Regions from separate parts of the Vagococcus sp. genome, predicted to be linked through region 2. Evidence: a T-box and tRNA genes for the amino acid it is inferred to sense, from the RefSeq annotation. Region 2 holds a T-box; the other holds one or more tRNA genes.
What was found. The T-box of region 2 lies ahead of leuS (leucine--tRNA ligase). A T-box ahead of a tRNA ligase gene usually reads a tRNA of that ligase, here a tRNA-Leu.

Region 1: it has a tRNA-Leu gene. The T-box ahead of leuS (leucine--tRNA ligase) is inferred to sense a tRNA for this amino acid. The anticodon was not compared.

Annotation. Positions count from the first base shown of each region.
Region 1 covers NZ_JBQEIL010000002.1:245,728-249,154, forward strand. Annotated here, with positions in the region: gene ACTJFD_RS03210 (Tex family protein) at 1-1,036, shown strand, start outside; gene ACTJFD_RS03215 (SprT family protein) at 1,041-1,487, shown strand; tRNA gene ACTJFD_RS03220 (tRNA-Leu) at 1,518-1,601, shown strand; gene ACTJFD_RS03225 (PTS sugar transporter subunit IIA) at 1,882-2,313, shown strand; gene yajC (preprotein translocase subunit YajC) at 2,316-2,597, shown strand; gene agaV (PTS N-acetylgalactosamine transporter subunit IIB) at 2,610-3,089, shown strand; gene ACTJFD_RS03240 (PTS mannose/fructose/sorbose/N-acetylgalactosamine transporter subunit IIC) at 3,105-3,427, shown strand, end outside.
Region 2 covers NZ_JBQEIL010000007.1:98,303-101,729, forward strand. Annotated here, with positions in the region: gene ACTJFD_RS08445 (LysM peptidoglycan-binding domain-containing protein) at 1-891, shown strand, start outside; T-box leader at 937-1,140, shown strand; gene leuS (leucine--tRNA ligase) at 1,209-3,427, shown strand, end outside.

The sequences.
Region 1 (3,427 bases), on a different contig from region 2:
TAATGGGACAGCAAGTCGAGAATCAGAACAGTTTGTTTCTGAATATTTAAAACAATTAGAGCGAGACGTTTTCTATGTTATTGTCAGTGAAGCGGGTGCCTCGGTTTATTCTGCTAGTGACATTGCTCGTGAAGAATTTCCAGATTTACAAGTTGAAGAAAGAAGCGCTATCAGTATCGGTCGTCGATTACAAGATCCGTTAGCTGAACTTGTAAAAATTGACCCTAGAGCCGTAGGAGTAGGTCAATACCAACATGATGTTTCACAAAAATTTTTAACAGACCAATTAGATTTTGTCGTTGAAACAGCCGTTAACCAAGTGGGGGTTGATGTAAATACAGCCAGTGCACAGTTGCTACAACATGTTTCTGGTTTAAATAAAACAACGACCAATAATATTGTGCGGTATCGAGAAGAAAATGGCGCGTTTAATAAGCGAACGGAATTAAAAAAAGTTCCGCGCTTAGGACCAAAAGCTTTTGAACAAGCTGTTGGTTTTTTACGAATTCCAAATGGGAGTAACATTTTAGACCAAACAGGAATTCACCCAGAGAGTTATACCATCGTAAAAACACTTTTAGGTTTATTGGAAATTGAACTTTCAGACTTAAAAACGACTGAAGCGAAAGATAAGATTATGGCCATTGATGTAATTGAAATGAGTAAAGAATTGGCGATTGGTGTGGAAACATTAGCCGATATTAAAAATGGTTTATTACAACCCGGTCGCGATATGAGAGAAGACATGCCAGCTCCATTATTGCGCAAAGATGTTTTAAGTATGGGCGATTTAAAACCAGGGATGGAATTAATTGGGACCGTGCGTAATGTCGTCGATTTTGGTGTTTTTGTAGATATCGGGGTGAAACAAGATGGGATGGTTCATATTTCTAAATTGAGCCAACAATTTGTTAAACATCCGACTGACGTTGTTGCAGTGGGGGATATTGTAACCGTTTGGGTTGAAGATATTTCTTTAGAAAAACAAAGAATAGCGTTAACGATGTTGCCCATAGCTCAAAAAATTAAAGATTAAAAAAATGAGTGAGAAAGAATTGCAACGGTTAGTTGAAGAAATCTCTTTAATCTTTTTCAACCGTCCGTTTAGGCATCAAGCGTCTTTTAATTCGAGATTAAAAACAACTGGTGGTCGTTATCATTTGAACGATCACCAGTTAGATTTTAATCCAAAAGTATTAGAAAAATATGGAATGGATGAGTTAGTGGGAGTTATTAAACACGAGCTTTGTCATTATCATTTGCATCAACTTAATCAAGGTTATCAACACAAAGATTATGATTTTAAAGCGTTGTTAAAAGCAACGGGAGGTAGTCGGTATGTTAAATCATTAGTTGATGAAAGAAAGTATCATGAATATCAATGTCTAAATTGTCATCAAAAAGTTAAGCGACAACGTAAAATTAATTTGAAAAAATTTGGCTGTCTTTGTGGTGGTCCGTTAGAATTGTTGACAAATGGAACGTAAACCTTTATATTTTTATTTAGAGGTTTTCTTGCGGTCATGGCGGAATGGCAGACGCGCTAGCTTGAGGGGCTAGTGGGAGTATCTCCCGTGGAAGTTCAAATCTTCTTGGCCGCATTAAAAGAACTGTTTTTTATAGAAAAAATAGAAATAGGACTGATGAGAATTTTAAATTCTCATCAGTCCTATTTATTATAGAGCCATAATTACTTTGTATAAGTCATGACCTGTTTTTAATGGTGACGCTTTATAGTGTTAAACGAGTGATAAGTTCGTTCGTAAAAAATGTTTGAATACAAAATGGTATATACTGTTGACATTTTTTTGAAATAGCGTTATATTGAAAGTGGTTACAACCAGATGGTTGTGATGACTAAAATTGAAGGGAGAATGAGAGATGATTAGTTGTATCGTGACAGGTCATGGTGAGTTTTCAAATGGGTTGACCCATGCGCTAGAAATGATAGCCGGTCCACAAGAAAACGTGAGAGCGTTACCATTTAGAGAAGAAGAACCATTAGAAACCTATCAAACAAATTTAGAACAGCTGAGTGAAGAGTTGTTAAACAAATCAGATGAGCTTGTAATCTTTACTGATTTAATGGGAGGGACCCCATTTAATCAATCAATGTTAGTTAAACTAAAAAATAACAACGTTCATGTTTTGGCAGGAACTAACTTACCAATTTTATTAGAATTTATGGCTCAAACGATGATGGGAACAGAAATTGAAGATCTTTTGATTAAGGTTATAGAGAGTGCTAAACAAGGGATAGTTATTGGCGAACTACCAACAGAAAAAGCCGAAGAGGAAACGGACGGGATTTAACTATGTGGGAATATGTCTTATATTCATCGATTGCTATTATTATTATTATTATTTTAATGTTGATTGTTTTTTATTTACTAAATTCAAAAAATTTAAAAGCACAAAAAAAACATTTTAAAGAAGTACACAAAAATCTAAAAGTTGGCGACCAAGTTCTTATTTTAAATGGAATTTATGGTGAAGTGGCTAAATTAGGTGATGAGATTATTGATTTGAGGTTAAAATCAGGTCAATTAATGGAAGTTTCTCGTTATTCTGTTTCCAAAATAACAAAAAGTAAATAGGGGGATTTTAAAATGGCAAATATTTTATTAACAAGAATTGATAATCGATTAATCCATGGACAAGTAGCAACACAATGGTGTGGAACAATTGGAGCTAATTTAATTTTAGTAGCCAATGATAAGGTAGCTAATGATAAAACACGTCAAGGATTAATGGATATGGCAGCACCGACTGGGGTAGCGACACGTTACTTTAGTCTTCAAAAAACGATTGATATTATCCACAAAGCAGCAGACCGTCAGAAAATTTTTATTGTTGTTGATTCACCAGAAGATGCATTAAAACTAGTTGAGGGAGGAGTTACGGACATAAAAAAAGTAAACATCGGTAATATGCATATGGCTGAAGGAAAACGTCAAGTTGCGACAACAGTAGCAGTTGACGAGGCCGATGTGGCAGCATTTAAAAAATTGGAAGAACATGGAGTGAAACTTGAAATTCAACGAGTACCTTCAACAGCTGTGGAGGATATTTCAAAACTTTATAAATAATAAGGAGTGAAAAAGATGGATTATTCAATAATTCAGGTATTATTAATTTTTATTGTTACTTTTATTGTTGCGATTGATCAATTTAGTTTCTTAGAATCACTGTATCAACCGATTGTCACGGGACTTTTAGTTGGTTTGATTTTAGGGGATGTACAAACAGGTTTAGTTGTTGGTGGTACTTATCAATTAATGACAATTGGTAATATGCCGGTTGGTGGAGCACAGCCACCTAACGCGGTAATTGGAGGAATTATGGCAGCTGTCTTAGCGATTACGTTAAAACTAGAACCAACAGCTGCAGTGGCAACAGCCATTCCATTCTCGTTATTAGGTCAATA
Region 2 (3,427 bases):
GATACATTATTTGCTATCAGTCGTAGTTATGGTTTAACGGTTAGTGAGCTAAAACGATTAAATGGCTTAACAAGTGATTTAATTTATGTGGGTCAAACATTAAAAGTGACTTCAAATCAAACAACACAACCTAAACCCCCTACGTCTAAACCAGGCTCTAGACCAACCCCAACTCCAACCAATGAACAAGTGGTGGTTAAAGCGGGCGATACATTATATGGGCTTAGTCAACGCTACGGTATGACTGTTTTTGAATTAAAACAATGGAATCATTTAGAAAGTGATTTAATTTATGTGGGTCAAGCATTAAAAATAAAAGGGACAAGTGGTTCGTCTAATTCAACCAACCGTCCGACTGAAAAACCAACGCCAACATCAGGTTATTACGTAGTTAAAAGCGGTGATACGTTATATGGAATTAGTCGCAAGTATAATATGTCAGTTTCGCAATTAAAATCATTAAATCAATTGAGTGATGATTTAATTTATATTAATCAACGTTTAAAAGTGAGTCAAACTGCTTCTAATTCGACAAATCAAACAGCAAACAAGCCAACGCTAACAACGGGAAGTACTTACAAAGTTAAAAGTGGTGATACTTTGTATCGAATTGCTTTACAAAATCATCTAACGATCAGTGAAATTAAATCATTAAATCAATTAACGAGCGATTTAATTTATGTGGGTCAAACATTAAAATTGAAAGAACCGGTTAGAAATGAATCACAACGAGAAGTTCAATTTGGTAATGGAACAACTCATCGTGTGAAAGCGGGCGAATCATTATGGGCCTTATCACGAAAATATGGTATTTCAGTAGCTACGATTAAAGAGAAAAACAAACTTTCTTCAGATATTATTTATGTGGGTCAAACGTTAAAAATTAACTAAACATTTGAAAATCAATTTTTTATCTGTTATGATAATCTTAATATTTAAATAATGATGATAAGAAGTAGTAAAAAGGAAAATTTAGTAGAGAGTACATGGCTGGTGAAAATGTACAAATGGAACTTTTGAACTTGTCTGACCGTTAAATCATCGCTTCGGAGTCTTTCCGTTATCAAGAAGTGTGAGGTATTCTAGTAATAGTAGAATATAAACATAGGTGGTACCACGTATAGAAATAACGTCCTATAGACATTAAGCTGTAAGCTTTTGTCTATAGGATTTTTTATTTTTTAAAAAATTAGAGGAGGATTTTTTTAATGGCATATAATCATAAAGAAATTGAAAAAAGATGGCAACAGTATTGGAAGAAAAATCATACGTTTAAAACGGAGGAAACTTCACAGAAACCAAATTTCTACGCTTTAGATATGTTTCCGTATCCTTCAGGTCAAGGACTTCATGTTGGGCATCCAAAAGGCTATACTTCAACAGATGTTTTAGCTCGTTTGAAACGTGCGCAAGGGTTTAACGTTCTTCATCCGATGGGATGGGATGCGTTTGGTTTACCTGCGGAACAATATGCTTTAGATACTGGAAATGATCCTGCCGAGTTTACAGCGAAAAACATCCAAACCTTTAAACGTCAATTTGACTCATTAGGTTTTAGTTTTGATTGGGATCGTGAAATCAATACAACAGATCCAGAATATTATAAATGGACACAATGGATTTTTACTAAATTCTTTGAAAAAGGCTTGGCTTATGAAGCGGAAGTACCAGTAAACTGGTGTCCTGCACTGGGAACTGTTTTAGCGAATGAAGAAGTTATCAATGGTAAATCAGAACGTGGCGATCACCCTGTTTATCGAGTTCCAATGAAACAATGGATGCTACGAATTACTGCTTATGCGGACCGTTTGATTGATGATTTAGATTTAATTGATTGGCCAGAGAATATTAAAGAAATGCAACGCAATTGGATTGGACGTTCAGAAGGGGCAAACGTTACGTTTAAAATCAAAGAGACTGACTTAGACTTTACGGTCTTCACCACACGTCCAGATACTTTATTTGGTTCAACTTATGCCGTTTTAGCACCAGAATTACCATTAGTTAAAGAAATTATGACACCAGATCATGCAGCAGAAGTTGAGGCTTATATTATTGAAGCTGAGAAAAAAACAGATCTAGATCGCACCGAACTATCAAAAGAAAAAACGGGAGTCTTTACCGGAGCTTATGCGATTAACCCTGTGAATGGCAAAGAAATGCCGATTTGGATTGCAGATTATGTTCTTTCAACTTATGGAACGGGAGCGATTATGGCAGTCCCTGCTCATGATGAACGTGATTATGAATTTGCTAAAACGTTTGATTTAGAAATTATACCTGTTTTAGAAGGTGGCAATATCACTGAGGAAGCCTTTACGGAAGATGGTTTACATATTAATTCTGAGTTTTTAGATGGCTTGAATAAAGAAGATGCGATTAATAAAATGATTGAATGGTTAGAAGAAAAAGGAATCGGTAAAAAAGAAATAAGTTATCGCTTACGTGACTGGTTATTCTCACGTCAACGCTATTGGGGTGAACCAATTCCGATTATTCATTGGGAAGATGGAACGATGACGGCGGTTCCAGAAGCTGAATTACCATTAATTTTACCAAAATCTAAGGATATCAAACCGAGTGGAACAGGTGAATCGCCATTAGCCAATATGACGGATTGGATTGAAGTGGTTGATGAAAAAACTGGAATGAAAGGTCGTCGTGAAACGAATACAATGCCTCAGTGGGCAGGTAGTTCATGGTATCATATCCGTTATATTGATCCACATAATAGTGACCAATTGGCTGATCCAGAAAAAATTAAAGAATGGTTACCAGTCGATGTTTATCTAGGTGGTTCTGAACATGCTGTTCTTCATTTACTATATGCTCGTTTTTGGCATAAATTCTTGTACGATTTAGGCGTAGTTAATACACCAGAGCCATTCCAAACTTTACATAACCAAGGAATGATTTTAGGTGAAAACAATGAGAAAATGTCTAAATCTAAAGGAAATGTTGTTAATCCAGACGACATCGTAGAACAGTATGGAGCAGATACGTTACGTTTTTATGAAATGTTTATGGGACCTTTAGATGCTTCTGTTTCTTGGAGTGAAAAAGGACTAGAAGGCAGTCGTAAATTTTTAGACCGTGTTTGGCGTCTTTATGTTGATGATAATGCGGTGTTACGAGATCGAATTACGACACATAATGATGGTCAATTAACCAAAGTTTATCACCAAACGGTTAAGAAAGTAACGGATGATTATGCACAACTTCACTTTAATACTGCATTATCTCAATTAATGATTTTCATTAATGAAGCTTATAAAGCAGAGGCTTTACCCATTGAATATATGAAAGCTTTCATCCAATTATTAGCACCAGTTGCTCCATTTGTTTCTGAAGAGCTTTGGGAAAGATTAGGTGGAACAGAAAGTGTCAGTCTTGCAACGTGGCCCGTTTATGATGAAAAAGAATTAAT